Regions from separate parts of the Shouchella rhizosphaerae genome, predicted to be linked through region 3. Evidence: riboswitches for the same ligand, from Rfam matches in the RefSeq annotation. Region 3 holds a riboswitch; each other region holds the start of a gene.
The links. A riboswitch is a leader RNA that binds a small molecule or an ion and turns the genes downstream of it on or off. The one in region 3 is predicted to bind thiamine pyrophosphate.

Region 1 (4,253 bases), 190 kb from region 3:
CTTGTTCCTAAACCATATCATCGATGTTACTAGAGAAAAAATGAAGGAGCGCTCGTTCATGACAACACAAAAACTCGAAATTATGAAATGTACGCACAAAAAACAAAAACCCGAGTCTTCTGCTTTAGAGTTTGGCAAGTATTTTACAGACCATATGTTTATCATGGATTATTCAGAAGAGAAAGGCTGGTACAGTCCCCGTATTATTCCTTATCAACCATTGACCCTTGATCCTGCCGCAATGGTATTCCATTATGGGCAAACGGTTTTTGAAGGCTTAAAAGCGTACCGTTCTGAAGATGGGAGCGTCCGCTTATTCCGCCCAGAAGAAAACTTTAAGCGTTTGAATCAATCAAGCGACCGTTTGAGCATCCCGCCGATTGATGAAGCACAAATGCTCGCTTATTTAAAGGAATTGATCCGTATCGATAAAGACTGGATTCCAACGATGCCAGGAACTTCCCTTTATATTCGCCCATTTGTTATTGCGACAGAACCTACATTAGGCGTAGCGCCTTCACGTAATTATAAATTTATGATTATCTTGTCACCAGTCGGAGCTTACTATAAAGAAGGAATCAACCCAATTGGCATTTTTGTAGAAGACCAATATACACGTGCCGCACCAGGGGGGACTGGGACCGCGAAAACGGCTGGCAACTACTGTGCTGCTTACAAAGCACAAGAGCGGGCTACAGCGAACAAACAAGCACAAGTTCTATGGTTGGACGGGATGGAAAAGAAATACGTCGAAGAAGTAGGCAGCATGAATGTGTTTTTTAAATTGAACGGAGAAGTGCATACACCTGGATTATCAGGCAGCATTTTAGAGGGCATTACACGCAAAAGCGTGATCGAGTTGCTGAAAAGTTGGGATATCCCAGTGTTCGAACGGCGGATTTCAATTGAAGAAATTGTGAGCGCAAGCAAAAGCGGTACGCTTGAAGAAGTCTTCGGAACTGGTACAGCAGCGGTCATCTCTCCAGTCGGAGAACTTTTGTGGAAAGACCACAAAATCGTTGTCAACAACAATGAAACAGGAGCGTTGTCCAAACGTTTGTACACGGAATTGACAGGCATTCAAACTGGAGAACAAAAAGACCCGTTTGGCTGGACTGTCCGTTTGGAAGACGAGGAATAACCAAACCCGGAGGCAAGTATGATACGAGCTATTTTCTTTGATTTAGATGATACGTTATTATGGGATAAAAAAAGCATAAAGGAAGCGTTTAGGCAGACATGTGCTTTGGCGGCAACGGTCCATACAGATATTGACCCAGACGCGCTAGAGGAAGCGGTGCGTACTCATGCCACGGAGCTATATCAATCCTATGAAACGTACGAGTTTACAAAACTGATTGGCATAAATCCATTTGAAGGCTTGTGGGGAGCTTTCCGTGATGACACGGAAGACTTTAACCGTCTACGGGAAATTGCCCCTGTGTACCAACAAGCTGCTTGGGAAAAAGGGCTAGCAGAAATAGGCATAGAAGATGGGGAATTAGCGAACCAATTGGCGAGCCATTTTCCATCAGAACGGCGAAAAAACCCGTATGTGTTTGAAGATACGTTTGCAGTCCTTGATGAGCTGCAACATTCTTACAGGCTTTTGCTTTTAACAAATGGCTCTCCTGATCTGCAAAATACGAAATTGGAGATCACTCCTCAACTTGTCCCTTATTTTGACCATATTTTGATTTCTGGCGCTTACGGGAAAGGCAAACCGGATGTAGCAATGTTTAAGCATGCGTTGGAATTGTCAGGGACAGCGAAAGAGGAAGTGCTCATGGTTGGCGATAATTTGCATACAGATATTCTTGGCGGAAACCAAGCTGGAATCGAAACGATTTGGCTAAATCGTGATGGAATTGAAAACACAACCGACATTCGTCCAACCTATGAAATTCGTCGTTTAACCGAAATTAAAAATGTAATTGCCGAAAAAAAAGATTGCAGCTTGTAAAAACATATGGTTAACTTTAAATAACATGATAAATTACAACCACTAGGGGTGCGTTTATGCTGAGAAAGGCGTTTAGCCTTAACCCTTTACCTGATCTAGGTAATGCTAGCGAAGGGAAGTGCGGTGTACAATAGGCGCTGCTTTGGTTTGCCCATGGCAGGGTCGTGTGCGTCGCTCCATCCGTTTCGGGGGAGCGTTTTTTTGTGCCCTTTCCAGTGGAAAAAGGAGACAGAAAATGAACAAGAATCGCTTACGTTTGACAGACATGATTGTGACGATTTTGATTTCGGTTGTGTTTGCGGTCGTATACCGCCTATGGACGCCGGTCACGGACTTAGTCAGCCTCCCAGGGTTGCAAGCAGACCAGCTGCTGTATGGCATGTGGTTTATTGCCGGAACAATTGCAGCATTGCTGATTAAAAAGCCAGGGGTTGCGTTGCTTGCCGAAACCGCGGCCGCTTCAGGGGAATTTTTTGCTGGGTCCCCATACGGACCGTTGTTGCTGTTGTACGGCGCTTTGCAAGGGCTTGGAATTGAGTTGGCTTTTGCCCTATTCAAATACCGCGTATATACAGTATGGACAGCTAGCCTTGGTGCTGTTTTCGCTTCGTTTGCCTCCCTTGGGCTCGATTATTTTAATGCCTATTTGAGTGATTTAACGACTTGGAATATCACATTGCGCGTTGTTTTTCGCACGCTTGGCTCCATTATCATTGCTGGCTTTTTAGCCTCTGCGCTTGTACGGGCACTGGAAAAGACAGGCGTCAGTACGCTTTTGCGCCCCGTTTCCCAAGCCGATTACGACTTGTTTGCTTCGAAAAGGAGTAAAAAGGATGAGTAGAGAACAGGCTGTGTCCATCAAGCAGCTGTCGCTGTCTTATCCGAATAGCGGCACGTTATTATTTGAAGACTTGTCCATTGATATTTACTCAGGGGAGAAAGTGCTTCTGCTTGGTCCAAGTGGCTCAGGAAAATCGACGTTAGCGCATATGATGGCGGGCCTCATCCCCAGTGCGATTGAGCTCCCTTATCATGCTGAAGTGCTTGTTCCCGCCAAGCAGCCTGCGATTGTATTCCAAGATCCAGATACGCAATTTTGCATGCCTTATGTCGATGAAGAAATTGCGTTCGTCTTAGAAAACCGCCGCATGCCCCGTGACCAAATGGATGTGGCGATCGAGCGCCTTTTAGCACAAGTAGGCCTTGATTTACCTGAGCGCCATTGGCCGATTGCTGCAATGTCACAAGGGATGAAACAACGCCTTGCTATTGCTTGCGCACTAGCGGCTGAAAGCGATGTTCTTTTTCTTGACGAACCGACAGCGTTGCTTGATCCGGAGGGGACCACGCAAATATGGCAGACTGTCCGTCAAGCGTGCAGCGGCAAAACAATTATTATTATTGAACATAAAATTTCTGAAATCATTGATTTTGTGGATCGGATTGTGTTGTTTAATGAAGAGGGCCAATTGCTTGACGACGGCGCTCCACAGGAATTGTTTCAGCGCTATCGCCGCCAACTTGATGAATATGGAATCTGGCATCCATATTCATGGAAAAACTATTTGTCCCAATACGCTCCAGGCAAAATAAAGCAGAAGAGGCACACGCCGCTTCTGTTGCTTAACCATTGGGCTGCTTATCGTGGCAAACAACGAGTAGGAAAAGTGGATGAAGCGGTTGTCCATGCTGGCGACTGGGTTTGCATTACGGGCAAAAACGGCGCTGGGAAATCGACCTTTCTGTATGCTTTGATGAATTTGCTCAAATGGAAAGGCACCTATCAGCTAAATGGGGAAGCTGTCAAACCAAAGCAGTCCCTGTCTGAGCAAATTGGTTTTGTTTTTCAAAACCCAGAATTTCAGTTTGTCGCTGATTCTGTTTGGCAAGAGTTATTGGCGGGCTGTAGTAGGGAATCAGCCAATGCCCAAGCACAATCGTTGCTTGAGATGTTCCAATTAGAAGGCAAACAAGACAACCATCCCTATATGCTTTCCATTGGCCAAAAGCGCCGCCTTAGTGTCGCAACAGCCTTTATGGAGCCGCGGCCGCTTTTGCTGTTCGATGAACCGACATTTGGCCAAGATGCAAAAAATACATTCTTGTTGCTTGAAGCGCTAGAAGAGCGCCGCAGGCAAGGGACTGCGATCTTAATGGTGACACATGATGAAATGATTGTTGACCATTTTGCCACGCATGAATGGACGATTAAAAACGGAACCCTTGATACAATAATGGCGCGCACGCGAAATGGAACAGGGGGTGACGTAGGTGGAATACAAATGGAAAG
Region 2 (4,253 bases), 1.1 Mb from region 3:
GCACCATTGAAAAGGCAGGGGCGGTTGCAGAAGCAACACGCCTTACAAGGAAACGCTGTGCCCCGCTAACAGGGCACAGCGTTTCAGACTGTAGACAAACGCTCGCATACTTCGTCGATTGTCTCGGTCATATGCTCATGAACGCCCGTTCTATTCGCATTTTCCCTCGCCTGCACTCCTCGTCTGACAAGCGTTTTCTATCAGTCTGATGATTTTGTCGACAACCTCCACTATGCCCGCTAACAGGGCACAGCGTTTTTTTAACCGATCGGCCAGTTTTCTTGTTTATAAGCCATATCCCAGAACATATATTCATAGCGGCTCGTATTCATAAAGATCGTTTCAATGCGGTCTAGTTCGGCCTCGCTCTTTTCTGCGGCAAGCTCGTCTAGCTTGGCAATCAGCCAGTCCGCAATTGCGCCAAACTCAGGCGAAGAGTACATTTTCACCCATTCTCCGTATGCCTCATGTTCTGTGGCGCCTGGAATCTTCGCGAGCGCTGTGCCAATTTCATAATAGCTCCAAGCACACGGCAAAATCGCCGCAATGAGCTCGGCAAGGGATCCTTTTTGTGCTTCAGCCATCATCGCGCTGCTATAAGCAAGCGTTACTGGGCCAGGAACTGTCTGTTCCAACTGTTCCTGTGTAATTCCGAGGCGCTTCGCATATGCGCGATGCAGATCCATTTCGCTGTTAAGCGTTTCATCAAGCGCTTTCGCAAAACCAGACATCGTTTCCAAATCAGGTGCCAATACTGTGCCTAGGGCAATGACGCGGGCATACTCAATCAAATATTTATAATCCTGGCACATATAATATTGAAATGCTTCTAGTTCAAGAGTGCCGTGGCCAATTCCTTGGACAAACGGATGATTGTGGCTCGCTTGCCAAATCGGATCAGCGTTTTTACGAATACGTTCTGAAAACTTCATAAGTTATTCTCCCCTTTTTTCGGTATTGCACCATTTATAAATGAAGGCGACAAGCGCTTTCGTATAACGGACGAGTTCATCAATGTCAAGCTGTTCATTCACGCCATGGGCGTGTGCTAATTTCCCAGGCCCATAACAAATCGTCGGCATTCCATATTCGGCCAACCAGCCACCGTCGTTCACGCTAGTTGACATTTCTATTTCCAATGGAGCCTCGAAAACAGTCTGATGGACGGTCTTTAAAACAGATAATGCAGGATGAGCTTCATCGATTGAAAAAGCAGGGAATACTTCCCCTTTGTCTTCAATCATAGAGGCGCCGCCCCAAGTAAAGGTTGGAAGGTGGTCCTTCAACCACACATCCGCTTTAGCTGTAGCAAGAAGATGGGCTTCAATTTCGTTGGCCACTTCTTCGGCAGATTCATTTGGATAAAAATGCACCGTTACCCACAACCTGCATTCATCAGCAATAAACGCTGGATGGCGCCCGCCTTCAATGACAGCTGGATTAATCGTATTGGTTCCAGGCGGAAAACCTGGATACGACTTTGTCACAGCCCAGTGGCGCTCAAGTTCTTGCAAAGCAGCAATCAGTTTAGCCATTTTTTCAATCGCACTAGCTCCCTTTAAGCCGCCACCGGCATGGATCATATTCCGCCGCGTGCCATCATGGTGAGTCGAGTCACTTTTTACGGTAATCCAGCCAGTAATGACACCGCCTTGTCCATGGACACGGCAGTTGCTTGTGTCGGCTACAAGTGCATAATCTGCCGTATAGCCTCGCTCACAACATTGTTTCGTGCCAGCCTCGCCGACTTCTTCGCCTGTAACTGCTTCAAGCAGGACGTCGCCCTTTAGTTCAATGCCATGATCATGCAAAAGACGCAAGGCGAACAAACAAGCGCCAAGCCCGCCTTTCATATCGGCGGCACCACGGCCATACAGCGTCCGTTCTTCTACTCTAGGAGAAAAAGGAGCGTATTTCCATTGGCTTTTTTCTTCCTCTTCGACTGTAGCGACATCGACATGGCCATTTAAAAGGAGGCTATGGTACTTCGTTCTATCTGTGCCTTCTTTCTTTGCCGCGATATTCCAATCGCCTGGGTACGATTCCCACTTATCGACAGCCATCCCCGCAGCACGCAAATAGCCTTCAATATACTGCTGGATATCGGCCGTATTTCGGGCTGGAGGGGCTATGGTCGGATAGGAAATCAAATCAGACACAAGCCGAATGAGCTCCTCTTCCCGTTCTTCCACTTGCTTAAGCAACGATTCCACCTGGTTGTTGTCCTCCTTTTCCACACAAAAAAACCGCTACTTAAAAAAGAAGCGGGTGGCATGTCGAGAAAACGTGCCCGCTTCCCTCCGCTGGTCCGAACCAGATCAGGTGATAAGGGTTAAGGCGTTTGCCTCTCTCAGCTTCCATCATTCGAAGCACCCCTAGCGGTTTTAGTGATTGTTTTGATATACTAACGCTACCATATGTAAGCGCAATCGGCAAGGCTTGATCTTTTATGAACACGATAGGAGATGGCTTTTATGGCTTTTCCACGTAAATTGAAACGCTTGGGTCTTTTTGGGCAAATGACTGCATTAATGGCTATTGTTCTTCTCGTTTCATTGCTGCTTGTAACGGTGTTCTTTTCATCCATTATCGACGGGATGATTGAGCGAACCACGGGAGAAAAAGCACTGGCGGCAGCGGAACTAATCGCTGAACACCCGGACATTATTGATGCGTTTGCCGACCAAAATCCAGCAGCACGGATTCAGCCAATTGCTGAAACATTGCGCAAGCGCACGGGCGCTGATTATGTTGTTATTGCCAATACGGAAGGGATTCGGTATTCTCATCCTCATGAAAACCAAATTGGCCAGAAGACAGAAACAAGCAACGAAGCGCCTCTTGCCGGCAAATCAACCGTTTTTATTGGCAATGGAATTCTTGGCGAGGCTGTAAAAGCCAAAACGCCGATTTTCAACAGAGAAGGAAACATTATCGGCGTTTCATCAGTTGGTTTTCTAACGACTGAAATTAAGGATGACATTCTTTTTTACCAACTGCGCGTTGCTGGCTTTGGCGGTTTAGCCCTCTTGATTGGCATTCCCGGCGCACTCTATATCGCTAGACGCGTCAAAAAACTTATCTTCGGGTTAGAACCGGAGGAAATCTCGCGCGCCTTTTCGGAAAAACAAGCAATTCTCGAATCGGTAGGGGACGCAACGCTGGCAGTTGGCCCCGATCTCCAGATTCTTTCAGCAAATAAACGTGCACGAGTAATTTTAGGGAGCCATGTGGATGGCGAATTAACTGAACCTCAATTGCAAGCGTTTATTAAACAAGCTGCTGAAAACCCGGAAAAGATGACCCAACAGAGGCTATTAATCGCTAACACTCTTTATATTGTGGATGCGGCGCCAATTTTAGCTAAACATGCAGCAATCGGCTTTGTGTTGACGATCCGCCCGTTTTCAGAAGTAGAGGACCTGGCAAATGAATTGTTGGAGATTAAGCAACATACCGAACATATGCGAGCGCAAACCCATGAATACTTGAATAAGCTTAATACATTAAATGGCTTATTGCTGCTTGAGAAATACGAAGAAGCAAAAGCGTTTATGAAAGCGGAAGTAACAGAGTTGCAAGAAACAGTCACCTTCCTCATGGCTTCTGTGAAAGACCCGCTTATTGTCGCAGCTTTGCTTGGCAAAGTAAACCGTGCCAAAGAAATGAAAGCAGCCCTTACATTTGCAGAAGGAAGCACTTGGCTCGATTATCCTGCGACAATCAAAAGCGACCATGTTGTGACTGTCATCGGCAACTTAATTGACAATGCCTTAGAGGCGGCTGTTGCTCACCAAGGAGCAAACGCCCATGTCCATATTGCTTTTACCGATTTTGGGAATGATATGATTATGGATATTGAAGACAACGGCAAGGGTATGACCCCTAAAGAAGAAGCGCACTATTTGGAAACAGGGGCAACAAGCAAAAGCGAGGGCCAGCACGGCCTTGGTTTAACCATCATGCAACACGCCCTTCACCAGCTTCATGGCACTTGGTTCATGGCCGAACGCCCTGGGGGCGGCATGCGTATGACGATTGCTATACCTAAACATAAAAGACTGTAAATCATACAATGCATCTTTATAAGGAAACAAATCAGAGGAGCGAATCAAACTATGCAAACCCCTTCCATCGGCGTGCTGATTGTTGAAGATGATCCAGTCGCCGCTTCTGTTTACGAACAATTGATTCAAAGCAAACTAGATTTTACGATTGTTGGAAAAGCGGAAACAGCGAAAGCGACAAAACAG
Region 3 (4,253 bases):
GTCAATACGTCGACTTTGGCCCCAAATTCCTCTTGCCATGCTTTTCTAGTGGCAAGTGACAACAAATCAGCTTCATGATACACACAATGAAGACTCCCTGATTCTGTAAATTCAAACGTCATGCCTGACTCTTGTTTTACGGATGCTTGCCATTCTTTAAAAGCGCGCAAACTTGCTAAACAAAGGCGAAAGAAATCATCTGGATCCTCGCTAATTTCTGAGTACGGGGCAAGCATGCCTGCAGCTGCACCAGATGCCTGCCCGCCGCATGTGTTTATTTCTAGGACAGAAACGGTCTTGCCGTCCATTGCTAACTGAAAAGCAACAGACAGCCCGATAACGCCGCCTCCTAAAACAATTGTATGCTCCATTTTGACTACCCCTTACTGTGACTGGACAATAAATGGTCAAGCTGGCTGCTTGCTGTCGCATAGCGCTTCATCGGAATGCGCCCTGCTTCGTAGGACAGCAAACCGGCTTCAATCGCTTGCTTCATTGCCAGCGCCATCTTTACTGGATCCTTTGCTTTAGCTACTGCCGTATTCATTAATACTCCATCTGCCCCTAATTCCATTGCCTTGGCAACATCGCTTGCAGAACCGAGACCAGCATCCACAATAATCGGTACAGAAGCTTCCTCGACAATGACGCCAAGGTTATACGGGTTTAATATGCCAAGGCCTGTGCCAATTGGAGAAGCCCCAGGCATAACTGCGGCTGCGCCGACTTCCTCAAGTTTTTTGCAAAGAATTGGGTCATCTGATGTATACGGCAATACAGTGAAGCCTTCTTTCGCTAAAGCTTCTGTCGCTTTTAATGTCTCGACCGGATCAGGCAATAGCGTTTTTTCAGATACGCTAATTTCGACTTTGATCCAATCGCTCAGCCCAGCCGCTCGGGCCAAACGAGCAATACGGATTGCCTCTTCCGCATTGTTCGCTCCTGATGTATTTGGCAAGTATTGAAAAGTACGCCCTTCTAAATGCTGTAAAATTGCATCCTCATCAGGATGTTCTAGGTTAATACGGCGAATGGCAAATGTTAAAACCTCCGCTCCGGAGGCTTTAATGGTTTCATTTTGAACAACCGGGTTTGGATAACGGCCTGTCCCAATGAAAAACCGCGATGAGAGCGTTTTTCCGCCAATGACAAGTGGTACTTTTTTCATGTTTATCCTCCCCCTACGAAATGGACTAGCTCGATTTTCATTCCTTCACTCAAAGAAGTGGCCTCCCAGTCAACACGGTCAATAATCGTCCCGTTGACTTCCGCCACCACTAGTTGGCTCGCTAAGCCAAATTCAGAAACTAGTTCGCTCAGCGTTGTGCTTTCTGAAATTCGTTCTTCACCATTTACGACTAATCTCATTGACTTGCCTCCTCCATCGCGGCAAGCAACGCTTGACTAGCTGCTTTTACGTCACGGGCAGCAACAATTTCGGTTATAACGCAAATGGCTTCAGCACCCGCTTCGATCACTTCACGGACATTATGGCGTTTGATGCCGCCAATGGCCACAAATGGAATCGTCACATGTTCCTTTACTTCGCGAATATAAGCCGTTGTAACTGGGTCTACTACATCCGCTTTGCTGTTTGTTGGAAAAATCGGACCGACGCCAATATAATCGGCTCCGTTCTTTTCAGCTTCAAGCGCTTCCTCTAACTTGTGGGTAGAAACGCCAATGATTTTGTCTGGTCCCAGCAATTTTCTTACTTCTGGAAGGGGTAAATCATCTTGTCCAACATGGACACCGCTTGCGTCGACGGCAAGGGCGACATCGATATGGTCATTGACAATAAACGGAATTCCATAATCAGCTGCAAGCTTTTTTAGCCTACGGGCTTTTTCCAACACAGCCTTTTTGCTGCTCGTTTTATCACGAAGCTGAATAATGTCAACCCCACCTTGGATAGCTTCTTCCATCACTTCTACGACATCGCGTCCAGGATGGAATTCTTCTCCTGTGATCGCGTAAAGTCGAAAAGGCTTCATGTTGTTCCCTCCTTTTGCAAAATAAAAAGGCCAAAGCGAGGAGCTTCGGCCACATGCAAGCATGTCATTCAATCACTGCAAACCGACTTCCCTCCGCTGGCATCACCCAGATCAGGTTATTAGGGTAAAAGAAATACGTTCTTATTCTCAGCCTAACTTCATTAGGCACCCCTAGTCTTTCTATATCATTATCGCATACATTGATCCATTTGCAAAAGCAAAAGTCGCTCTTTCGTTGTTATAACGGCAAAAAACGGGAGCCCGCGATACCGGGTTTTGTCATTTCTTTTGGATCAAGAATTTCATTCAATTCTTCCTCTGAAAGGATGCCCCGTTCAAGACAAATTTCCCGGACCGGCCGCCCTGTTTCAATTGCTTCTTTAGCTACACGAGTAGCTACTTCATAGCCGACATGGGGATTGATTGCCGTTACAATACCGACGCTATGTTCTACAAGTTCCCGGCATCGCTCCACGTTAGCGGTAATGCCGGCAATTGCGTAATCTTTAAAGACGCGCATACCGTTTTGTAGCACCGTTAATGATTGCAATAAATTAAAAACGAGTACAGGTTCCATCACGTTTAGTTCAAGTTGGCCCGCTTCTGAAGCAAGGCTGATCGTATGGTCATTGCCGATAACTTGAAAAGAAAGCTGGTTAATGACTTCACACATAACCGGATTTACTTTTCCAGGCATGATCGATGAACCCGGCTGTCGCGGCGGCAAATTGATTTCATTCAATCCGGTCCGCGGGCCCGAGCTCATTAAACGTAAGTCATTTGCGATTTTCGATAAATTAATAGCTAAAATTTTTAACGAACTAGAAAGCTCTGTATAGGCATCTGTATTTTGGGTGGCATCGACAAGATCCTCCGCCGTTTTCAACGGCAGCTCAGTCAAGTCAGCCAAATGTTTTGCAACTTTTTCAATGTATTCCGGTTTGGCGTTCAAACCCGTTCCTACAGCGGTTGCACCCATATTGATGTCGTGGAGGTGGTCTGCCGAACGGCTTACCCGTTTTAGATCACGGGCTAGCACTCTGCGGTACGAGCCAAATTCCTGCCCTAGTCGAATAGGGACTGCATCTTGCAAGTGGGTCCGCCCCATTTTTAGGACGCTGTCAAATTCTTCGGCTTTCGCTTCCATTTCGTTGATCAATTTCTGCAATTCTTCCGTCAAGCCCTTTGTCATATTTAAAGCGGCAATATGAATCGCCGTCGGAAATGAATCATTGGTAGACTGGGCCATGTTGACGTGTGTGTTGGGACTGACTTTTAAATAATCGCCTTTTTCGCCGCCAAGAATTTCAATCGCCCGGTTAGCAATGACTTCATTGGCATTCATATTAAACGACGTGCCGGCGCCTCCTTGGATCGAATCGACAATAAAATGATCATTCAAACGCCCTTCAATTACTTCATCGCTTGCCTTAATAATCGCTTCAGCAATGTGGGGGCGCAGTACACCGACATCCCGGTTTGCAAGGGCAGCCGCTTTTTTCACATAGCCGAAAGCGCGAATAAGTTCAGGGTGGGGCGGATAGCCGGTAATCGGAAAATTATCCTTTGCCCGCAGCGATTGGATGCCATAATAAGCATGTTTCGGTACTTGTTTTTCTCCTAGTAAGTCTCGTTCAACCCGGTACTCCATTTCATGCGACTCCTTTTACTCATTCACTTTTTCCTAACATCTCTTCTTCCTGTGTTGCTTTTGCCTGAATAGCAAGCCAAACAGCACCGTAAATCCCAGCGTCATTGCCTAAATGAGCCAATTTAATCTCAGCACTCTCAGAAACACGGGGCAACGCAAATTGCTTAAATACGAGGCGAAGCGGAGCAAGCAAGCTTTCTTTCGCTTTAGAAACACCACCGCCAATAATGATTTTGCTTGGATTGAGCGCATTAGCCAGGTTCGCTATTGCAAAACCAAGGTGAAAGGTTGCTTCACTTACCACATCTTTAGCAAGTGCATCGCCAGCTTTAGCAGCATCGAAAATATCTTTTGTCGTTAACGCCCCTTCTTCAAAGCGATGCAAAGCGCTGTCCTTATTTGTTGTTAACTTTTCCTTGGCCATCCGTAAAATGCCCGTTGCCGAAGATACCGTTTCCAGGCAGCCTGTTTTGCCGCAATTGCACGGTGCCCCACCTTCAGGGATAACTGTTATGTGGCCAATTTCGCCGCCCATTCCACTTGACCCGTGGAGAATTTGCCCTCTTGTAATAATGCCACCGCCGACACCTGTACCAAGTGTGATAAAC

Region 1: linked by a shared signal. The riboswitch ahead of V5G21_RS19130 (ECF transporter S component) and the one ahead of thiE (thiamine phosphate synthase) in region 3 are both predicted to bind thiamine pyrophosphate.
Region 2: linked by a shared signal. The riboswitch ahead of V5G21_RS12710 (acetylornithine deacetylase) and the one ahead of thiE (thiamine phosphate synthase) in region 3 are both predicted to bind thiamine pyrophosphate.

What each region holds. Positions count from the first base shown of each region.
Region 1 covers NZ_CP144921.1:3,836,005-3,840,257, forward strand. The annotation lists gene V5G21_RS19120 (branched-chain amino acid aminotransferase) at 59-1,141, shown strand; gene V5G21_RS19125 (HAD family hydrolase) at 1,160-1,963, shown strand; TPP riboswitch at 1,998-2,097, shown strand; gene V5G21_RS19130 (ECF transporter S component) at 2,199-2,804, shown strand; gene V5G21_RS19135 (ABC transporter ATP-binding protein) at 2,797-4,253, shown strand, end outside; gene V5G21_RS19140 (energy-coupling factor transporter transmembrane component T family protein) at 4,235-4,253, shown strand, end outside.
Region 2 covers NZ_CP144921.1:2,562,091-2,566,343, reverse strand. The annotation lists gene V5G21_RS12720 (acyltransferase family protein) at 1-69, shown strand, start outside; gene tenA (thiaminase II) at 261-932, opposite strand; gene V5G21_RS12710 (acetylornithine deacetylase) at 936-2,213, opposite strand; TPP riboswitch at 2,279-2,387, opposite strand; gene V5G21_RS12705 (ATP-binding protein) at 2,475-4,067, shown strand; gene V5G21_RS12700 (response regulator) at 4,119-4,253, shown strand, end outside.
Region 3 covers NZ_CP144921.1:3,648,570-3,652,822, reverse strand. The annotation lists gene thiO (glycine oxidase ThiO) at 1-371, opposite strand, end outside; gene V5G21_RS18105 (thiazole synthase) at 377-1,168, opposite strand; gene thiS (sulfur carrier protein ThiS) at 1,171-1,368, opposite strand; gene thiE (thiamine phosphate synthase) at 1,365-1,994, opposite strand; TPP riboswitch at 2,066-2,177, opposite strand; gene aspA (aspartate ammonia-lyase) at 2,233-3,645, opposite strand; gene V5G21_RS18085 (ROK family glucokinase) at 3,665-4,253, opposite strand, start outside.